3 regions of the Shewanella sp. 3_MG-2023 genome follow, and region 1 is predicted to be linked to each of the others. Evidence: predicted binding sites of a transcription regulator. Region 1 holds the regulator's gene; each other region holds the start of a gene.
What was found. Region 1 encodes NrdR, which represses ribonucleotide reductase genes. Its sites were predicted from a motif close to AAACACNANATNTNGTGTTT; they were not measured.

Region 1 (4,791 bases):
AACGTGCAATAAGGTCAACTTCGATGTTGACGCTATGACCCGCTTGTAAAGCTAATAAGGTGGTTTCAGCTGCAGTGTGCGGCACTATGGTTAATCTGAATCTGTGCTGATCAACTTCATTTACCGTTAAGCTAACGCCATCAATGGTGATCGAACCTTTATGAGCAATATAACGAGATAACTCAGCGGGAGCTGCCAGCCAAAACTCAATGGCTTGGCCACGCACAAGGCGCTGCTCCACTGTGGCAATACCATCCACATGACCGCTAACCATATGGCCGCCTAATCGGGTCGTTGGGGTCACCGCTTTTTCAAGGTTTACTTTTTGACCGACGTTATATTTAGCAAATCCGGTTAAGGCAACGGTTTCAGCAGAAATATCTGCAACATAACCATCTGCTAAACATTGCACTACGGTTAAACACACCCCATTAGTGGCAATACTGTCACCCAGTTTTACATCGGTTAAGTCGAGCTTGCCACTGGCTACAGTCAAACGAATATCATCGCCTTTACGCTCAACTTTTCTTAATGTACCTAGTGCTTCAATAATCCCAGTAAACATATTTACTCACTTGTTATCTTTTGGGCCACGCTTAGCATCGACCGATAGACAAAATTGCATTAGTTAATTCGCTGGCGAATTAAGCTTTAAAATCAGTCGTTGGTCTGTACCAATTCTGCGACAATCCGTTAATTGTACATCAGGAATCTGATCCATAGTTTGATAGTCGTCTAATTGCATCAAATTGCGTCCATGACTGCCTAATATTTTCATTGCTTGGTACAAATAAAGTGTATCAGCTAATTTACTTTGAATAACACTACCAGCAACGCTGGCACCAGCCTCGACTAATACTGAGTTACAATGCTGGCCTAAGTGTGTAAATAAAGCATGCAAATCAACTCGTCCATCGTTATTAGCCGCTATTGTGATAAAGCTAACATGGGACTTAAAATCTTGTTTTACTTCTGCTGGATAGTCGACACAAGACACCAGCAAAATCGGCGTTTCAATAGTAAACATTTTATAGTCGGCAGTCAGCCTTGCTTTACTATCAAGCACCACTCTTAAAGGCTGTTGAAGGTCAGACTCAGCAAGGCTGTTTTGTACACTAGCCAATTGCTCGTAGCGCACATTCAAAGAGGGGTCGTCAGCTAAAACAGTTTCAACGCCAGTCACTAGCGCGCAATGACGGGCGCGCAGCTTTTGCACATCGGCTCTGGCTTCGGGGCCGGTTATCCACTTTGATACCCCATTCGATAGCGCGGTTTTACCATCCAAACTGGCTGCCAGCTTAATGGTGATTTCAGGTAATCCCGTAGTCATGCGTTTCATAAAGCCGATATTAAGTTGGCTTGCCGCAGCTGTTAGCAAACCCACATCAACTTTAATACCTGCCGCTTCAAGCATGCTAACGCCATTACCCGCCACTTGCGGATTCGCATCCATTTGCGCAATCACCACTCGCTTCACTTTGGCTGCAATTAATGCCTTAGCACATGGCGGGGTTTTGCCATAATGACTGCAGGGTTCAAGGGTGACATAGGCTGTAGCTTGAGGGAGTAGCTGTTGTAATTGTCGATTTTCGACATCTTTTAAGGCGTGAATTTCGGCGTGGGGGCCACCCGCTTTAATATGATAGCCTTGACCAATGATCTCGCCATTGGCGACAATCACACAACCCACATTAGGATTTGGACGTGTGGTATAACGGCCTTTTTCAGCTAATGAAATAGCAAGGCTCATCATTTCAATATCACATTTTGACCACTGAGACATAAAGACCTTCTAGAAACTAAAAAGCAGTCATTAAAATTCAGAACTGCTAAATAAGGTTAATCATTGGCAAGAATGCAAAGTGCCAATACCAACAAATGTAAGACTGCAATTAATTAAAGACGGCAATAAAAATAAGCTAGATTATTTTTGCAGCTTGGCGATGGCTTCACCGAATTGTGAGACATCTTCAAAGGCGCGATAAACTGAAGCAAAACGGATATAGGCAACTTTATCTAGGATCATCAATTGATCCATCATCAAATTACCAATCATGGCCGAATCAATTTCACGCTCACCTGTTGCTCTAAGAGTGGACTTAATCTTACTTAACGCTTGCTCAATTTGATCGATTGAAACTGGGCGTTTTTCAACAGCCCGAAGCATGCCGCCACGCAGCTTATCTTCATCAAATGGTTGGCGAGTGCCATCTTGCTTGATCACCCGCGGCATGACTAATTCGGCGCCTTCAAAAGTGGTGAAGCGTTCATGACACTCAGTACATTCCCGGCGACGGCGCACTTGATGGCCTTCAGCCACGAGTCTTGAATCAATAACTTTCGTATCTGTCGCGCTACAAAATGGGCAATGCATATCCGCTCCTGAAATAAAAAACAAAATGGCCGTAAGCACTGAGTACTTACGACCATTGAAGTTTATCCTATTTACTTTACAAGGTTAACCTTATCGAAAAGATTATCCGCGTTAGTTAAATAGATCATTGTTTATGTTAATCAATCTCGGTTGACATTAACCGTAAACTGGGAACTTAGCGCATAATTCAAGCACTTGGTTTTTAACGCGCTCAATAGTAGCTTCGTTAGTGATGTCATCTAACACATCACACATCCAGTTAGTTAACTCTACCGATTCAGTTTCAGTGAAACCGCGGCGGGTAATAGCAGGAGAGCCAATACGTAAACCAGACGTCACAAACGGTGAACGTGGATCATTTGGTACTGAGTTTTTGTTAACTGTGATATTTGCATGACCTAGCGCAGCATCTGCGTCTTTACCAGTGATATCCTTGTTGATTAAATCAAGTAAGAATAAGTGGTTATCGGTGCCACCAGAAACAACATCATAGCCACGTTCAATGAAGGTTTTCGCCATCACTTTAGCGTTAGCAACCACTTGCTCTTGGTAAGTGGTAAATTCAGGGTCTAATGCTTCTTTAAATGCTACTGCTTTAGCCGCGATAACGTGCATTAATGGGCCACCTTGGCCACCTGGGAATACTGCAGAGTTTAGTTTTTTATAGATAGCTTCATCGTTAATGGCAGATAAAATCAAACCACCACGAGGGCCCGCTAGGGTTTTATGGGTAGTGGTTGTCACAACGTGTGCGTGTGGTAGCGGATTCGGGTAGATACCCGCAGCCACAAGACCGGCAACGTGCGCCATATCGACAAATAAGTAAGCACCTACTTTATCAGCGATTTCGCGGAATTTGCCCCAATCTATGATCCCAGAGTAAGCAGAAAAACCAGCAATGATCATTTTGGGTTTATGCTCAACGGCTAAACGCTCAACTTCTGCGTAGTCAATTTTACCTGTTACTTCATCAATGCCGTACTGTACCGCATTGTATAACTTGCCTGAAAAGCTAACGTGAGAACCATGAGTTAAGTGACCGCCGTGAGCAAGGCTCATACCTAAAACAGTATCACCGCCTTCTAAAAGCGCCATGAAAACTGCTGAGTTTGCTTGAGAACCAGAGTGAGGCTGAACGTTTGCGTATGTCGCGCCAAATAATTCTTTAGCACGAGAAATAGCTAATTCTTCAGCAATATCCACATGTTCACAACCACCGTAGTAACGCTTACCTGGGTAACCTTCAGCATACTTATTTGTTAGCTGTGAGCCTTGCGCTTCAAGTACACGAGGGCTGGTATAGTTTTCTGATGCGATTAATTCAATGTGCTCTTCTTGGCGACGAGTCTCATCTTCAATTGCTGCAAATAGTTGTGGATCATAATCTGCGATATTCATAGCTTTTTTCAGCATTACTCACTCCAGCTGTTAATTCTTATAGTAGGGTTGCGCGGTATGATACAGCGCAATTGATCACAATCCCAGCATTTGAAACATGAAATTAGTTGCAATTCGTCATGAACTGCACTTGTGTTAGTTGTATTTTCTTGTATGGAGTTGTTCGGCAATTGTATTTCATAGAAAAATCCAAATTAACGCTTAGTTTCATAACCTTGTGACAATTTTAAGAAAACTCTTTTCTAAAAAATGAATCAACAAAAATAACAACGCGAACAGTGAAAATAGTCACGAATATCACTTTTTAACCCGCAAAATGCGGATTCAATGAAATAATCTTGAGTTAGCAACAAATTAATTAGACTGTCACGGCTCAATAAGCACTCCGCTTAATATTTCACAAAATCATCTTTATTAGCTGACAGAAACCCTGCTTAGTGACCACTAAAGCAACATAAGTCTCCTTCAAAAAAACCGTAAACAGCTAACGGCAAAAAGATCGGTTTTAAGTTGTTGCTCGATTCGAGTAGAATTAGTGCTATTCCTAGTTCGATCCCCCAGTCAAAGAGATATAAAAATGGCTCAGTTTGTATACAGCATGCTTAGAGTGGGCAAAATTGTTCCACCTAAAAAACAAATCCTTAAAGATATTTCCCTTAGTTTTTTCCCTGGCGCCAAGATTGGTGTACTGGGTTTAAACGGCTCAGGTAAATCAACGCTACTTCGTATCATGGCCGGTTTAGATACCGAAATCGAAGGTGAAGCTCGCCCGATGCAAGATTTAAAAATCGGCTACCTACCGCAAGAACCAAAGCTGGATGAATCGCAAACCGTACGTGAAGCGATCGAAGAAGCAGTCAGTGAAGCTAAAAATGCACTAACCCGTCTTGATGAAGTGTATGCACTTTACGCAGAACCTGATGCAGACTTTGATGCGCTTGCAAAAGAGCAAGGTCAACTTGAAGCCATTATTCAATCTCAAGATGCCCATAACCTTGATATGGTATTAGAGCGCGCCG
Region 2 (4,791 bases), on a different contig from region 1:
TTTTGGGAATACCGCTGTTTTACGGTTTTTACCTAGACCTGCCATACGTACTTTAAGAATCGACTTTTGAATTAAACGCGCTTCCCAGCACGAGCCTAAGCCAAAACCAAAGGTCACAAATGGCGTTTGGCCATTGGCGGTATGAAGGGTATTTACTTCATATTCTAAAGACTGGAATGCGTCGTAACATTCTTTTTCAGTTTGCGCCATGGCAAAGGCTTCAACATCTGCTACGCCCCACTCTTTACCGATAACCAACTGCTTTTGATAGCTCTTTTGAACGAACTCAGCTAATACTTCATCAATGCGGTTAATGGTGGTGCCGCCATAGATATGGCTAGCCACTTGGGCAATAATTTGCGCAGTTACTGCAGTCGCAGTTGAAATTGATTTAGGGGTGTCAATTTCAGCGTTACCCATTTTAAAACCATGGGTTAACATGCCAGCTAAATCAATTAGCATGCAGTTAAACATTGGGAAGAATGGTGCATAGTCTAAGTCGTGATAATGCAGTTGACCTGACTCATGTGCAGCAACAATATCTTTTGGCAATAGATGCGACTTGGCATAATGTTTGGCCACGATGCCAGCAAGTAAATCCCGTTGAGTTGGAATAACTTTAGCGTCTTTATTGGCATTTTCATTTAAAATCGACGCGTCGCTTTGTTCAACCAAACCACGAATTTCGCAGTTCAATTTACTTTTGGCTTCACGGCAAATATCACGGTCGTGACGATACTCAATATAATGACGCGCAACCTCTTTATGAGGACCTTCCATTAATAAGTTTTCAACTAAAGCTTGTAAATGATGGATCTCAACTTCTTCATCGTTAGCAACTTGATCTCTAATCACACAAGCGACTGTTGAAGCATAGTCTTCATCAGCACTACCTGTAGCAGTTTCCATTGCTGCAACAATGGCATCCTTGATCCGCGACTCATCAAATAGAGTACGACAACCGTCCCTTTTAATTACTACAGGCATTACTTTTACTCCTTTTATGCACAGGATATAAACACTATATATCCACACATAATTATCAACAAACACAATATATGGTGCATTAGGCAATAATAGGCACTAAAAATCCATGATCTAGATCATGTTTTGATGAAGGGGAACAAAATGAAAAAAATTACTGCCAAGCTCAACACTATTTAGAAAAGTTGAACTTGACCAGGTTATAAAAAGCAGCTACTGAGTGCTGAAACGCCTATAAATAGATTGCTATTTATTACAGATTTAAACTGGTAATTGCAGGCTTATACGAATAGTTATCTCAGATTTATACAAATAGTTATCACAGATTTATACTGGTATATTGATGCTTAAACAGGTCATTTCAACCGTTAAAAATCAGTATGATTAAAGCAAAGCGCTTTAATTGGCGTTAATCATTTGGGCTAATACCAAGGGCTGCATAAATTAAATGCGCAGATTGGCGCACAGATTGACGGCCTGCTTCTATGGCTTCATCAGCACGATGAAACTCCATGGTACCGATATCAGCAAGCTGTGGCACTAAACACACATCCGGTGGATCGCCCATTAATCTGGCGCGTTTATGGCGCTGCTCTAAAATATCCATTGATTGCGACATCACCGCAATCATCCCAGGGTGAGATTTCGTGCTTGTGGAAAACTTTTCTGAAAAACTATTTATATACTCTTTACCTTTACCTAGCAGATCCATAAACGCCGACTCTGGCTCTTTGGCCACTAATTGCTTTTCAATTTCAGTGGGCGCACAGCTGGTCATTTGTTGAGGCAACATATGCATACTATTACGGCGGTGACCATTTAAGTCCACTGCAATCACTACATCAACGTCCATGGTGCGGCACATTGACACTGGCACAGGGTTTACCACTGCGCCATCCACTAACCAGCGATCATGCAATTGTACTGGGGGTAAAAAGCCCGGCATTGAACACGAGGCTCTTACCGCATGACGTAAATCGCCTTCTTTGAACCAAATTTCTTGGCCAGAATATAAATCGGTCGCCACTGCCGCAAACGGCTTTTGCAATTGCTCTATTTTTAGATCGCCTATTCGACCAGCTAAAACATCAAATACTTTTTCACCACTGATTAAGCCACCTTTGCGCCAGCTTAAATCCATTAAGCCTAAAACATCCCAACTAGAAAACCCACTCACCCACTCATGTAACTCTTCTAAATGATCATTAGCATAAGCTGCGCCCACCAGAGCCCCAACAGAGCAGCCAGCAATCTTTTCAGGGTGGATCCCCATGGCGGCCAGCTCTTTTATCACCCCAATATGAGCCCAGCCCTTAGCCGCGCCACTACCGAGGGCGATCCCAACACGAAGTGATGATTTATTTTCTTTTGAAGCCTTAGACATTTACCAAACCCTTAACCATTTTTGCACACCTAAGTAGCTTATCTTACGCTTAAGCTGTTGGCTATCAAGTCGCTTACACGTTATAATATCTGGCTATCATTTTTTAGGGGATTTACCTTTGTTATTTACCGATTTTTCTTTAGATAAACGCTTATTAGACAGTCTAAAGCATATGGGCATTTCTGAGCCAACAGAAATTCAGCAGCAAGCCCTGCCAATTGCCCTAGCGGGTAAAGATTTAATGGCATCATCTAAAACCGGTTCAGGTAAAACCCTGGCGTTTTTATTACCTGCTTTGCAGCGGGTAATATCGACTAGGGCCCTCTCTAAAAAAGACCCTCGCGTTCTGATTTTATTGCCAACCCGTGAACTTGCTCAGCAAGTCTATGGTCAATTACGTTTACTGGTTGCCAATACCCAATATAAAGCCATTAGTATTTTAGGTGGCGAGAACTTTAACGATCAAGCAAAATCGCTATCTCGTGACCCACACTTTATTGTGGCAACACCTGGGCGTATTGCCGATCATCTTCAACAGCGCCACTTATACCTAAATGGCTTAGAGTTACTGGTACTTGATGAAGCCGATCGCATGTTAGATCTTGGTTTTGCGCCACAACTTAAAGCCATTAATGACGCTGCAGATCATAAGCGCAGACAAACCTTGATGTTTTCAGCGACATTAGATCACGATGACATCAATGATATCGCCGCAACATTATTAAAGACCCCTAGCCATGTGGCTATTGGCGCATCGCATGCAGAGCATAAAGATATTGTTCAGCGCATCTTTTTAGTTGACCACCTTGATCACAAACAAGCCCTGCTGCAGCATATTTTAAAACATGAGCAACACAAGCAAGTGATCATTTTTACTGCAACTCGCTCAGACACTGACAGACTAGCCAAACTATTGTCTGCTGAAGGGCTAGAAACCGCTGCGCTCAGTGGTGACTTAAGTCAGTCAGCACGTAATCAAATTATGGACAAATTCAGCCGTGGCCAACAAAAGATTTTAGTCACCACAGATGTTGCTTCTCGCGGGTTAGACTTATTAAATGTGTCATTAGTAATTAACTTTGACATGCCAAAGTTTGCCGAAGAATATGTTCACCGTATTGGCCGTACTGGCCGCGCAGGCGCTAAAGGCGATGCTATTTCATTAGTAGGCCCGAAAGACTGGGATAGCTTTAAGAAAGTACAGGTGTTCTTACGTAAGAACTTTGACTTCTCAACTATCGCAGGCCTTGAAGCTAAATTTAAAGGCTTAAGAGACAAGCCTAAGGCATCAAGCGCCAATGCAAAATCAGCTGATGCCAATACAGGTAATGCCAAGCGTGTCGCTAGCAAGAAGCCAAAAGTGGCGCCTAAACGCGACAAGCGCTTTGCCACCGGTATTGATATTGGTGACACACCAATGCGCCGTAAAGCAAAACCAGCAAAAATTATCGAAACTGATGATTCAATTGTCAGTGACGAAGAATAACCGTAATTTTGACAGCATGAACATATTTGAGCACAGCTCAACAACATGCCAAATAAACTCGCTCTAAGTAAGGTATAACATGAAGATTTGTGGTGTAGAATTAAAAGGTGGCGAAGCCATCATCAGCTTATTAAATTATGAGAAAGAGTCATTCAACGTACCGGAATGTCGTCAAATCTCGTTCAGCATTTCAAAATCTGTTGAAACAGAATCAATTCGTGAATTTCATTTTGCTTTCCATAAATTAATGGAAGATTACAAAGTTGATGAAATCGTGATTATTGAACGTGAACAAAAAGGCAAGTTCTCCGGCTCTGCTACTAGCTTTAAACTTGAAGCAGCAATTCAAATTACTGAATTACCAGTAGCGATTATTAGCCCAGTGACTATCAAAGAAGAGCTAAAGCGTAATCCGCCACAAGCCGATCTTGATACCCTTGAGCTTAAACGTGTGCAATTACCTGCTTTTGAAGCCGCATACGCTCAGCAAAACCGCCACATGTATGGCAAAATCTAACTCAGTTTGAATTAGATTTTCTTGTGATTAAGCTGCTTTATGGCCTGTTTGTGGGTAAAAGCAGCTTACTGATAAGCTTAAAGTAAGCAATAAATATCCCTATGAATTCAAGAAAATCCGCCTCATTTTCCACTCCTGTTACATCAAAAAAAGTCAGACCAAGTGCGCCGCCGCAAATGACGGTAAAAGCGGTTAATCAAGCTACAGCGACTAAACTGGCGGCTAAGCAAGCCCTAGCAAGCCTGGTAACCAGTGATGAGGTAAAGGCCAAAAAACAGCAAACAGCCCAGCTTAAATACATTGCCGGTTATTCAGCCCAAACCATCGAACAGGTAAAAGGCTATATTGCCAATGACAGCTTAGCTGCCGTGCTATTAAAGCGTTACCCAAGTGTGCACGATATACGCACTGATAAAGCGC
Region 3 (4,791 bases), on a different contig from region 1:
GCCTTGAACGTTACCAAGATCCCAACCTTGTGCCACTAATTTTACTTTCGCTTCCGCAGGGGTTGGCGATTCTTTAATTAGTGCAATGATTGGATCGATGTTAGCTAATGCAATAGCCAATGCTTCAAGAATATGAGCACGTTCACGGGCTTTACGTAATTCAAATACAGTACGGCGCGTCACCACTTCACGACGGTGAAGAATGAAGCACTCTAGCATTTCTTTCAGGTTAAACAGTTTAGGCTGACCATTGGTCAATGCCACCATGTTAATACCAAAAGAACATTGCATTTGAGTTTGCGCATATAAGTTGTTTAAAACAACTTCACCGACTTCGCCACGTTTGATCTCGATAACTATGCGCATACCGTCTTTATCAGATTCATCACGTAGACCAGTAATACCTTCAATCTTTTTATCTTTAACAAGCTCAGCAATCTTTTCGATCAAGCGGGCTTTGTTAACCTGATATGGGATTTCAGTAACAATAATACGCTCACGGCCATTATTGTCTTCAATTTCAGCTTTTGAGCGCATAATCGCACGGCCACGACCGGTCTTATACGCGTCAATGATCCCTTTACGACCATTAATGCTGGCTGCTGTCGGGAAATCAGGACCTGGGATGTAATCCATTAATTGCTCAATAGATAACTCAGGTTCTTCAATTAATGCTAAACAGCCTTTAATCACTTCTGAAATGTTATGTGGCGGGATATTTGTTGCCATACCAACCGCAATACCAGACGAACCATTAATTAATAATGTTGGTACACGAGTAGGTAAAACCGCTGGGATAAATTCAGTACCATCATAGTTAGGTACAAAATCTACGGTTTCTTTTTCTAAGTCAGCTAATAAAGAATGTGCCAACTTACGCATACGAATTTCGGTATAACGCATCGCCGCTGCTGAATCGCCATCAACAGAACCAAAGTTACCTTGGCCGTCAACGAGCGTGTAACGCATTGAGAATGGTTGTGCCATACGAACAATCGTATCGTACACGGCCGTGTCACCATGTGGGTGATATTTACCAATTACGTCACCAACAACACGAGCTGATTTTTTATAAGGCTTATTGAAGTCGTTTTTCAACTCGTTCATGGCAAATAACACACGACGGTGAACAGGTTTTAACCCATCACGAACGTCAGGTAATGCACGACCTACGATTACACTCATTGCATAATCTAAATATGAATTCTTTAGTTCGTCTTCGATGTTAATTGGCGAAATTGATGATGCCAGATCAGTCATAAACTGCTCGTTCCCCTAAAATTAGCGCACAATAATTATTCCATTTTATTGTGTAGCTCAAAAACGTGATTTGGCATTCTAACACAGATATTTAAAGAGGCTAGACCCTAGAACAAGGAAATATTAACGCGAGGATAAAAGCTGTCAAAAAATCTTTAAATTCAACTATCTCTATTACATTATTTGCGTATTTCATTTTGATAAATTGCCCCATAAAATACTGATGTCGTTTTTATGGGCAGACATTGAGCAATATTCCGTCAACCAAAGTGAAATCTTGCTTCATCTCACTATGTTTATTCAATCCAATGGTTATAATACCTGCAATAAATACTAATAATTAATGGGTTCTCGACATGTCTAACCAAGAACAAACCACGCCGCAAAATGTAGATCATCAAGAAATAGAAAAATTTGCCCAAATGGCCCAGTCTTGGTGGGATCCTAATGGCAGTTTCAAGCCTTTGCATCAACTTAACCCATTACGCCTTAATTATATCGATCAAACCAGTGGTGGTATTTTTGGTAAGCAAGTATTAGATATCGGTTGTGGTGGTGGTATTTTGTCAGAAAGCATGGCTAAAATTGGTGCCAATGTAACAGGTTTAGACATGGGTGAAGCGCAAATTGAAGTGGCTAAACTGCATGCATTAGAAACTGGCATCGATATCCAATATCAAACCATGACCGCAGAAGAACATGCACAGCAACATCAAGGCTATTATGATGTGGTCACATGCATGGAGATGTTAGAGCACGTCCCTGACCCATTATCAGTGATTAAAGCATGCTGCGATATGATTAAACCTAACGGTTATGTGTTCTTTTCAACCATTAACCGTAACCTGATGTCATATATTCAAGCAATTGTTGGCGCTGAATATGTTTTAAAGATGCTGCCAGTTGGCACGCATGACCACAGTAAGTTCATTAAACCGTCTGAGTTAATCAATTTGGTTGACCAAACAGAGCTTCATTGCCGTGATGCTCTTGGGATAAGCTTTAATCCTTTAACGGGTGTATATAAGTACACGAATAAAGTTGACGTTAATTATATGATCGCCACCCAAAAAGCTGATTAGTATCACATCGTCATCTTTAATAGCCAGCCATAAATAGTAGAACAATATTAAAGTAGTAATACTGCAGTGAATCAGTGACATTACTACTTTAATCCTTCACTTAATTCATAATCGGATTAAGTAATCGCTAATAACTTCAGCACGCTTAGGATAACTATGAACAAGATTAAAGGTGTACTCTTTGATTTAGACGGTACATTAGCTGATACAGCCCCAGATCTTGTCCATGCATTAAATTTAAGTTTGCAAGAGCGCGGTATCGCTAGTAAAAGTATTGATAACTTACGCTATGCTGCCTCCCATGGTAGTTTGGCGCTTGTAAAAGCCGGTATACCTGAGCTTTCCCATGAGTTACAAATCGAAGTTCAGCAAGCTTTGTTAGTGCATTACCAACGGGTCAATGGTGAAAAAGCATCATTATTTAGCGGTTTTGATGATTTTCTGTTGTTATTAGAGCAACGTGACATCCCTTATGGTGTTGTTACTAATAAACAAGCCCGTTTTACTCGGCCATTGGTTAAGGCCTTAAACATCGAGCACAAACTCACTGCGATTATCAGTGGTGACTCCACCCAGCACTCCAAACCACATACCGCGCCAATGTTACTTGCTGCCCAGCAAATTAATTGCCTGCCACAGGACATCCTATATATAGGTGATGCTGAAAGGGATTTAATTGCCGCCCGTAATGCTGGGATGAAAGGCGCTATCGCATTATGGGGTTATTTGTCAGAGCAAGATAAACCCAATGAATGGCCGAGTGATTTTCAGTTCAGCAAGGTTGCCGACTTACATCAGGCTTTCCTTAACAAATCTTAAATATAAATAGCAAATAATTTTGTTAACAAAACAATCGATCGCCGAATATTGTAGCGATCGAGCTCACGTTTTTTTTCGGCTAAATATTAATCTTAACCAACAAAATATCGTGTATTTTGACCTAGCAGGTTAGCCTTCACTAACATTGGCCACTATACATAAGATATCCACAACTTATTCACTAAATTGCTGCTTGCAAATCGCCCCAAACCTCACTATCTTGTATGTAAGTTTTAATTAAACACCATATCTTGTGTGTGACATCAGAACAAGACACAAGGCTTTTTCTGCTTTGGGTCTTCAAATAACACTCGTATTTCTTGGATATATTACGTTGTTAGTGCTTATGGATGATCAACTTACAAGGGACCGTATTGTGATTTAATGGCGATCGTAAACGAGACGATTAAAAAAGATCCAAAATTTAAATCACGCAAACTATTTTACAATCAAGGCTTTTTTAATGAACAGCAATATGACAGTCACAAAACGCAGTGGCGAACGCGAAACAATCGATTTAGACAAAATTCATCGCGTTATCGAGTGGGCAGCTAAAGGATTGAAAAACGTTTCAGTCTCAGAAGTTGAATTACGTTCTCATCTACAATTCTTTGACGGTATTCCAACTGAAGCAATCCACGAAACCATTATTAAAGCAGCAGCAGACTTAATCTCACCAGAAGCGCCTGATTATCAATTCCTCGCTGCAAGACTTGCTGTTTTTCATTTACGTAAAAAAGCTTTTGGCCAATTTGAGCCACCGAAGTTAGTTGATCAAGTCACTCGCTTGGTTGAACTTGGCAAATACGATAAGCATATTTTAGAAGATTACACGTCAGAAGAATTAACCATTTTAGATGGTTATATTGACCACTGGCGCGATATGAACTTTTCTTATGCTGCAGTTAAACAGCTTGAAGGCAAATACCTAGTTCAAAACCGCGTCACTAACGAAATTTATGAAAGTGCTCAGTTCCTGTATATTTTAGTGGCAACTTGTTTATTTGCGCGTTACCCAAAAGACACCCGTTTAGATTACATCAAACGTTTTTATGACGCGGCTTCAACATTTAAGATTTCTTTACCAACCCCAATCATGGCAGGTGTACGTACTCCGACACGTCAATTTAGCTCATGTGTATTAATTGAATGTGACGACAGCCTTGACTCTATCAATGCGACCGCATCTTCAATTGTAAAATACGTTAGTCAACGCGCAGGTATTGGGATCAATGCCGGTCGTATCCGTGCATTAGGTAGCCCTATTCGCGGTGGTGAAGCATTCCATACCGGTTGCTTACCATTTTACAAATACTTTCAAACAGCGGTTAAATCGTGCTCTCAAGGCGGCGTACGTGGTGGTGCAGCTACCCTATTCTACCCGTTATGGCATTTAGAAGTTGAATCGTTACTGGTACTTAAAAATAACCGTGGTGTTGAAGACAACCGTGTTCGCCATCTTGATTACGGTGTACAGCTAAACAAATTGATGTACCAACGTTTAATCAAAGGTCAAAACATCAGCCTATTCAGCCCATCTGATGTGCCAGGTTTATACGACGCTTTCTTCGCTGATCAAGACGAATTTGAACGTCTATACCTTCAGTATGAAGCTGACTTAAGCATTCGT

Region 2: nrdD (anaerobic ribonucleoside-triphosphate reductase) is a predicted target of NrdR. The motif match lies at 1,048-1,067, and genes of this name have one in related genera.
Region 3: nrdA (class 1a ribonucleoside-diphosphate reductase subunit alpha) is a predicted target of NrdR. The motif match lies at 3,401-3,420, and genes of this name have one in related genera.

Annotation. Positions count from the first base shown of each region.
Region 1 covers NZ_JAUOSH010000008.1:33,495-38,285, forward strand. The annotation lists gene Q4591_RS06325 (riboflavin synthase) at 1-565, opposite strand, end outside; gene ribD (bifunctional diaminohydroxyphosphoribosylaminopyrimidine deaminase/5-amino-6-(5-phosphoribosylamino)uracil reductase RibD) at 629-1,783, opposite strand; gene nrdR (transcriptional regulator NrdR) at 1,925-2,374, opposite strand; gene glyA (serine hydroxymethyltransferase) at 2,531-3,787, opposite strand; gene ettA (energy-dependent translational throttle protein EttA) at 4,350-4,791, shown strand, end outside.
Region 2 covers NZ_JAUOSH010000017.1:21,577-26,367, forward strand. The annotation lists gene nrdD (anaerobic ribonucleoside-triphosphate reductase) at 1-987, opposite strand, end outside; gene rssA (patatin-like phospholipase RssA) at 1,394-2,368, opposite strand; gene Q4591_RS11170 (DEAD/DEAH box helicase) at 2,487-3,854, shown strand; gene Q4591_RS11175 (DUF3010 family protein) at 3,934-4,371, shown strand; gene Q4591_RS11180 (M48 family metallopeptidase) at 4,473-4,791, shown strand, end outside.
Region 3 covers NZ_JAUOSH010000020.1:21,409-26,199, reverse strand. The annotation lists gene gyrA (DNA gyrase subunit A) at 1-1,260, opposite strand, end outside; gene ubiG (bifunctional 2-polyprenyl-6-hydroxyphenol methylase/3-demethylubiquinol 3-O-methyltransferase UbiG) at 1,617-2,342, shown strand; gene Q4591_RS12525 (HAD family hydrolase) at 2,493-3,161, shown strand; gene nrdA (class 1a ribonucleoside-diphosphate reductase subunit alpha) at 3,625-4,791, shown strand, end outside.